Regions from separate parts of the Gordonia sp. ALPHA1B1 genome, predicted to be linked through region 2. Evidence: riboswitches for the same ligand, from Rfam matches in the RefSeq annotation. Region 2 holds a riboswitch; each other region holds the start of a gene.

Region 1 (2,260 bases), on a different contig from region 2:
GCACGGGACGGCAGAGAAGGAGCCCAGCCGGATCGTGCCGCCACGGGAGTACTCGTCGGTGAATTGCTGCCAGGTCATCCCGGCGGCCTCCTCGTGCATCCCAAGGGGAAGCGGGCGGCCGAAACGTGCGGCGAAGTGGTCGCCGTCGTGCCGGTCGTCGCGCTCGGTCCACGAACAGGATCGACGAGGTAGATGAAGAGGGTGCATCTCGAAAACCGATTTCGGTCGAAGAACGGATGACCGACTGGAGAGCGCAACCGACCCGCAGCGGGGGGTCGGTCAGATTCAGACCCCGCTGCGGCGGGTTACGAGAACGCTCATGATGCACAACATGATCGGTCCACCATAGACCCGCGACACCGACCGGGCAAACGTGTTTCCGCGAGGCGAACCGCTAGAGCATCCCGGCGAGCTCGGTGGCTGCGGCGGTCGGGTCGGCGGCCGCGGTGATGGCCCGCACGACGACGATGCGCCGCGCCCCGAGCGCGGTGACCTCCCCGACGCGGCCGGCGTCGATACCGCCGATGGCGAACCACGGCTTGGCTGATTGTGTTGCGGCCGTTGAGGACACGAGGTCGAGGCCGGCTGCGGCGCGGCCCGGTTTGGTGGGGGTGGTCCAGCACGGACCGACGCAGAAGTAGTCGACGTCGTCGTCGGCGATCGCGGCGGCAGCCTGCTCGGGGTCGTGGGTCGAGGCGCCGATGACGACGTCCGGTCCGACGATCCGGCGGGCCGCCGACGGCGACAGGTCGCCCTGTCCGACGTGCAGGACATCGGCCCCGGAAAGCGCCGCGACGTCGGCGCGGTCGTTGACCGCCAGCAGGGCACCGTGCGCGTCGGCGACCGTCCGCATGCCCGCGAGGATCTCGAGTTCCTCGCCCGCCTCCAGGGTCCCGAACTCGCGCTCACCCGGCGAGTTCTTGTCGCGCAGCTGCACGATGTCGACGCCGCCCGCGAGCGCCGCGTCGACGAAGTCGAGCAGATCACCGCGTTCGCGCCGGGCGTCGGTGCACAGGTACAGGCGGGCCGTGGAGAGCCGCCGGCGACGGTCCGTCGCGGAGCCGGGGTCCGTCGACGCGGAGCTGGTGCGGTTCGGGGTCGTCACGCCGACCAGGCTAACCGGACCCCCGACGCCCCGGCGTAGGGTGGATCGCACGAACACACGGGAGTCCGGATCGGCCGGGCTGAGAGTGCGGACAGATTCCGCTGACCGTCGAACCTGATCCGGGTCATTCCGGCGAAGGGAGGTGATTCCCAGCGTGGACTCCCCACCGCAGCGCCCTGCCCACCGCGCCCTGACGGTCGTCGGGGGCGGTGTCATCGGGCTGACCTGTGCGCTCACCGCGGCCGACGCCGGATGGCGGGTTCGCGTCCTCGACGCCGGCACCGACGAGCGCGCGTCCTGGGTCGCCGGCGGCATGCTCGGTTCACTCGGCGAGGGTCATCCCGGCGAGGACGCGTCCCTGGCCCTCTCGGTCGAATCGGTCCGGCTGTGGCCGGCGCTCGTGAAGCGGCTCGACGACCCGGGTGTCGTCACCGCCACCGACTCGCTGTTCGTCGCGGCCTCGGCCACCGACATCGAGTACCTGCGGCATCTCGCCGATTTCGTCTGGGCCGGGCAGCCCGCCACCGATGCCGCGCTGCAGTCGGTGACCGGCCGCGACATCCGGACCCTGGAACCGTCGCTGAGCTCTCGACTGGTCGGTGGCTACCGCGCGGTCGGCGAGTGGTCCGTCGACAACCGGCGGCTGCTCGAGGCGTTGCGCGCCGCCGCGACGTCGGCGGGTGCCGAGTTGGTCTCCGCGCGCGTCGAATCCCTGGCCGATCTCGACGACCTCGGTTCCGACACCCAGATCCTGCTCGCCGCCGGACTCGGCACCGCGGCCCTCTGGCCGGACGTGGACCTGCATGCGGCGAAGGGGGAGATCCTCCGCCTGCGCCGCACGCGCTGGTCGGTGCCGCCGCCCGGCCACGTCGTCCGGGCACGCCTCCACGGGCGGGCCGTGTACCTGGTGCCGCGCGAGGACGGAGTCGTCGTCGGCGCCACCCAGTACGAGGCCGAGGGGACGGCCGACCGCGCGCCGCAAGCCGGTGGGGTCGCGGATCTGCTCGCCGACGCGATCGAGGTCTTCCCCGGGCTGCGGACCTACGAACTGACCGAAGCGGGGGCCGGTCTGCGGCCGTGCACCGCGGACGGATTGCCGATCGTCACCCGTGTGGACACACGAACGGTCGTGGCGACCGGGCACGGGCGCAACGG
Region 2 (2,260 bases):
CCGCCGTCGTTTCGGATCACCTGCTCGAGGGTCTTCTCCTCGCCCGGGTCGCCGAAACCGGCGTATGTCTTCCCGTCGAGGTCCTTCGGGCTCGTGATGTCGCGGCGGTCGGCGCGGACACCGATGCCGGTGGCCCACTTCTGCAGCGGCGCGAACACGGAGATGGTGTGCGCGCCCGATGCCCGCGAGAAGGTCGACGAGTTGTGGGTGCTGATCCCGAACTCGGCGTTGCCCGCGTCCACGATGGTGTCCACGGCGGTGTTGTTGTACGGCAGGATCTCGACGTCGAGTCCGGCCTCCTCGAACCAGCCGCGCTGCTGCGCCACGAACAATCCCGTGTGGTTGGTGTTCGGGGACCAGTCGAGCGCGAATCGGATGGTGCCGTCCGAACCGGCGCCCGAACCGCACGCGGTGATCGCCGACGACGCGACGACCGCGGCGGCGAGCGCGGTGAGGAGGCGGCGCGCGCGGGCGCTCATGCGGGCGCTCATGCGGCGGGCCACGGTTGCGGGTTCAGCGCGGTGTCCCAGAACAGAAGCTCGAACCGGGTGGCGACGGTGAACGCCGTGGCCATCGCGGCCCGCTCCCGCTCGCCGGCGTGCGCCGCAGCCTCGTCCACGAGTTCCCTTGCCCGCGAGGCGGATTCCTGGAACTCCGGGGCGTCGTAGGTGGTCACCCACTGCGCGTAGGGGTGGTTCGGGTCGGCGGCGAGCACCTGGGCGGCACTCGCGGCCAGGGCCCGGCCGACTTCCGCGTAGATCCAGAAGCAGGGCAGGGCCGCGGCCGCGCCGACCGCATACGACTCGGTCGCGGCGACGGCGGTCAGGTAGGACACGTACCCCAGGCACGCCGGCGACGGCTCGGGTTCGCCCTCACGCGGAGGCAGCTGGCCGCCGTTGAGCAGGTCGCCGTGCAGCGCCGACTCGACGGTGGCCGCGGTGGCCGACGAGTTCGCCCAGAACCCCGCGGTCTGCGGGTCGGGGGACTTCGACGCCAGGATGGCGAGGGCCTTCGCGTACCCGGCGAGGTACAGCGAGTCCTGCTCCATGTAGGTGCGGAACACCTCCAGTGGCAGCGTCCCGTCGCCGAGCCGCCGCAGGAACTCGAGGTCGTCGATCGCCGTCCGCAACCCCTTCGTCTCCTCCCAGAGGTGGTCGGAGAAACGGCCGGAGACCGGCATGCGCGCATGCACAGACATGACATCCCTTCGTCAGCATTACCTGGACAGGTTCTCGGGTCTCATCTCAGCCCCGCGTCGCGGAGCACCCCGTGTCAGAACGCAGCCACAGTAGCAGGAGTGGGGGTCGCAGTGGGACGCCTGTGCCACGACCGGGTCCCGGCCTGTTGACCAGCCGGTTTGCGCGTTGATGCGGTGTTCGTTGTATTCTTCACGGCGTTGTTCGTACGGCCGTCACGGTGGCCGGAAGAGCGGCACGGCAGGTTGCCCGAGCGGCCAAAGGGAGCGGATTGTAAATCCGTCGCGCAAGCTACATAGGTTCGAATCCTATACCTGCCACAGCGTGGTTCATTCTCGCGAAACTGCTCTACAGACGGTCTCCGACCAGCGATTTGTCTAGCGCAGACGCGAGTGTGTAACCTCGTTAAGGCTCTCGGGCACAACCGCCCGGGGCACGCCCCCTTAGCTCAGTCGGCAGAGCGTTTCCATGGTAAGGAAAAGGTCGACGGTTCGATTCCGTCAGGGGGCTCGCTGGACGAGAAGTCCGCGGGGCGGTGTAGCTCAGCTGGTTAGAGCGCACGACTCATAATCGTGAGGTCGAGGGATCGAGTCCCTCCACCGCTACACATCGGGTCCGACCGGAACCGAGCGCAAGGGTCGCAAGCCCTGAGGGAACTTCCGAACCCGACCACGTACCACCCGAAAGAAGGCAATCAAGTGGCCTCCTCAACAGATGTTCGCCCCAAGATCACCTTGGCCTGCGAGGTGTGCAAGCACCGTAACTACATCACGAAGAAGAACCGCCGCAACGATCCCGATCGCCTCGAGATCAAGAAGTTCTGCCCGAACTGCGGCAAGCACCAGGGGCACAAGGAATCGCGCTGACGCCGTCGTCGGCCGTTTCGAAGTACCACCAGCAGCGGGCTGCCTCTCGATGAGGCAGCCCGTCTTGCTGTGTCGGCCGAAGGAGTAGAGCTCAATGTCACAGGTAAGCGGAGCCGAGATCCAGGATCGTCCGGACGAGGCGTCGAACGGTGGCGCGAAGCCGACCCCCGACGAGATCGCCGCCCACACGCAGAGCCT
Region 3 (2,260 bases), on a different contig from region 2:
GACAAAAAGGTGCTCCGCGAGACACTGCTGTCGGAGCCGTCGGCAGGCTGAGCCGAGTCGGAGCCCGCTCCTCACACCGGCGCGAGGAGCGCGACCACCGCACCATAATCCCAAGGAAGCGCATAACCCCTGCTCCCTGAGGTGCGAGGAGCGATAGCGACGAGCCTCGAAGGGTCCGGCGAGGAATGTTCCGGAGCCGCCGAGGCTTACCTTCGGATCACACCGGCGCGAGGGTCACGATCCCGGGATGGCCGTCGAGATAGTGCTTGGTGAAGGTGCACACGGGCCGCAGGCGGGCGCCCTGCTCGCGGGTGAAGTGCACGACGGTGCGGGTGAGTCGGGTGGCGAGACCATGTCCGGTGTACTCGTCGTAGAGCACGGTGTGTAGGACGGTGATGGTGGTCTGACCGTCGACCGTCTCGGTCGAATAGCCGAGCACGCCGACCAGGTCGCCGGCGACCCACAGCTCGAACCGGTCGCGGTCGGGATTGTGCACCACCTGCGAGATCTGCTGCAGGATCGACTTCGCCGACTGTGGTGGTCGCTGACGATGCTTGCGTAGCACCCGACCCTCCTCACCTCTTGATCGTGGACATCGGACCACTGACATGTGCCGTCCGAACCTCGGCATAGGCCCCGCTTGTGATCCGGGTCACACGGTACCTTACGGAACCGTAACTGATGACCCCGATCGTCCGGTCGTCGCACATCGAGACGGTCGCGCGCACCCCTACGACCCGAACGAACTCCGCGCTGTAGGGTGGCGGACGCACGACAACTACACCGCGGGGGCTCTCACGATGACCGAGGGCTGAGATGGCGACGGGCGGTCGCCGACCGCTCGAACCTGTCCGGGTAATGCCGGCGTAGGGAGACAAGCCATGGGCACACGTGTATCCGCGACTCGCGACGGCAGCGCACCCGCCGACTCAGGGTTCCTGACCCTCGGTCCGATCGAGGGCAGCACCAAGCACCACCTCACGGTCGGCGACCTGCGCGTCCCGCAGCGTCGTATCCACCTCACCAACGGCGAACACCTCGACGTCTACGACACCTCGGGTCCGTACACCGATCCGACGGCGCGCATCGACGTCGAGAAGGGCCTCGCCCCCACCCGCGACAACTGGCGCCGCCCGGAACCGGTCGACGGCGCGAGCACCCAGCTAGCTTGGGCGCGGGCCGGGATCATCACCGAAGAGATGCGGTTCATCGCCGCCCGAGAGGGCATCGACCCCGAACTGGTCCGGTCGGAGGTGGCGATCGGGCGAGCGGTCATCCCGGCGAACCACCGGCATCCGGAGTCCGAACCGATGATCATAGGCAAGAACTTCGCGGTGAAAGTCAATGCGAACATCGGAAATTCGGCGGTGCGCAGCTCGATCTCCGACGAGGTCGAGAAGATGGTGTGGGCCACCCGCTGGGGCGCCGACACGATCATGGATCTCTCGACCGGCGCCGACATCCACACCACCCGCGAGTGGATCATGCGTAACTCGCCGGTCCCCGTGGGGACGGTTCCGATCTACCAGGCGCTGGAGAAGGTCAACGGCGATCCCGCCTCGCTGACCTGGGAACTGTATCGCGACACCGTGATCGAGCAGGCCGAGCAGGGTGTCGACTACATGACCGTGCATGCCGGTGTCCTGCTGCGCTACGTTCCGCTGACCGCGAAGCGGGTGACGGGCATCGTGTCGCGCGGCGGTTCGATCATGGCGGCCTGGTGTCTCGCGCACCACCGGGAGTCGTTCCTGTACACGCACTTCGACGAGTTGTGCGAGATCTTCCGCCGCTACGACATCACGTTCTCCCTCGGCGACGGCTTGCGCCCCGGATCGATCGCCGACGCGAACGACGAGGCCCAGTTCGCCGAACTCCGCACTCTCGGCGAGCTGACCGCGATCGCCAAATCGCATGGTGTGCAGGTCATGATCGAAGGCCCCGGGCACGTCCCGATGCACAAGATCGCCGAGAACGTGCGCCTGGAGGAGGAGTTGTGCGAGGAGGCCCCCTTCTACACCCTGGGTCCGCTCGCCACCGACATCGCGCCGGCCTACGACCACATCACCTCGGCCATCGGCGCGGCGATGATCGCTCAGGCCGGCACCGCGATGCTGTGCTACGTGACTCCGAAAGAGCATTTAGGACTTCCGGACCGCGACGACGTCAAGGTCGGCGTGATCACGTACAAGATCGCGGCGCACTCGGCCGACCTGGCCAAAGGCCACCCGCGGGCACAGGAACGCGACGACGCACTGAGCAA

What was found. Region 2 has a riboswitch for thiamine pyrophosphate ahead of FFS52_RS11525 (TenA family protein). Riboswitches for the same ligand answer to the same signal wherever they lie in the genome.
Region 1: it holds a riboswitch for thiamine pyrophosphate, as region 2 does, so the genes downstream of both, thiO (glycine oxidase ThiO) here and FFS52_RS11525 (TenA family protein) in region 2, are expected to answer to the same signal.
Region 3: it holds a riboswitch for thiamine pyrophosphate, as region 2 does, so the genes downstream of both, thiC (phosphomethylpyrimidine synthase ThiC) here and FFS52_RS11525 (TenA family protein) in region 2, are expected to answer to the same signal.

Annotation. Positions count from the first base shown of each region.
Region 1 is NZ_SCOC01000012.1:109,952-112,211, forward strand. Features, by position in the region: gene FFS52_RS10625 (hypothetical protein) at 1-78, opposite strand, end outside; gene thiE (thiamine phosphate synthase) at 395-1,105, opposite strand; TPP riboswitch at 1,154-1,263, shown strand; gene thiO (glycine oxidase ThiO) at 1,260-2,260, shown strand, end outside.
Region 2 is NZ_SCOC01000014.1:16,337-18,596, forward strand. Features, by position in the region: gene FFS52_RS11520 (ABC transporter substrate-binding protein) at 1-491, opposite strand, end outside; gene FFS52_RS11525 (TenA family protein) at 488-1,198, opposite strand; TPP riboswitch at 1,186-1,280, opposite strand; tRNA gene FFS52_RS11530 (tRNA-Tyr) at 1,436-1,516, shown strand; tRNA gene FFS52_RS11535 (tRNA-Thr) at 1,634-1,706, shown strand; tRNA gene FFS52_RS11540 (tRNA-Met) at 1,728-1,801, shown strand; gene rpmG (50S ribosomal protein L33) at 1,895-2,062, shown strand; gene FFS52_RS11550 (fused (3R)-hydroxyacyl-ACP dehydratase subunits HadA/HadB) at 2,157-2,260, shown strand, end outside.
Region 3 is NZ_SCOC01000002.1:92,030-94,289, forward strand. Features, by position in the region: gene FFS52_RS01560 (AMP-binding protein) at 1-51, shown strand, start outside; gene FFS52_RS01565 (GNAT family N-acetyltransferase) at 218-565, opposite strand; TPP riboswitch at 776-890, shown strand; gene thiC (phosphomethylpyrimidine synthase ThiC) at 882-2,260, shown strand, end outside.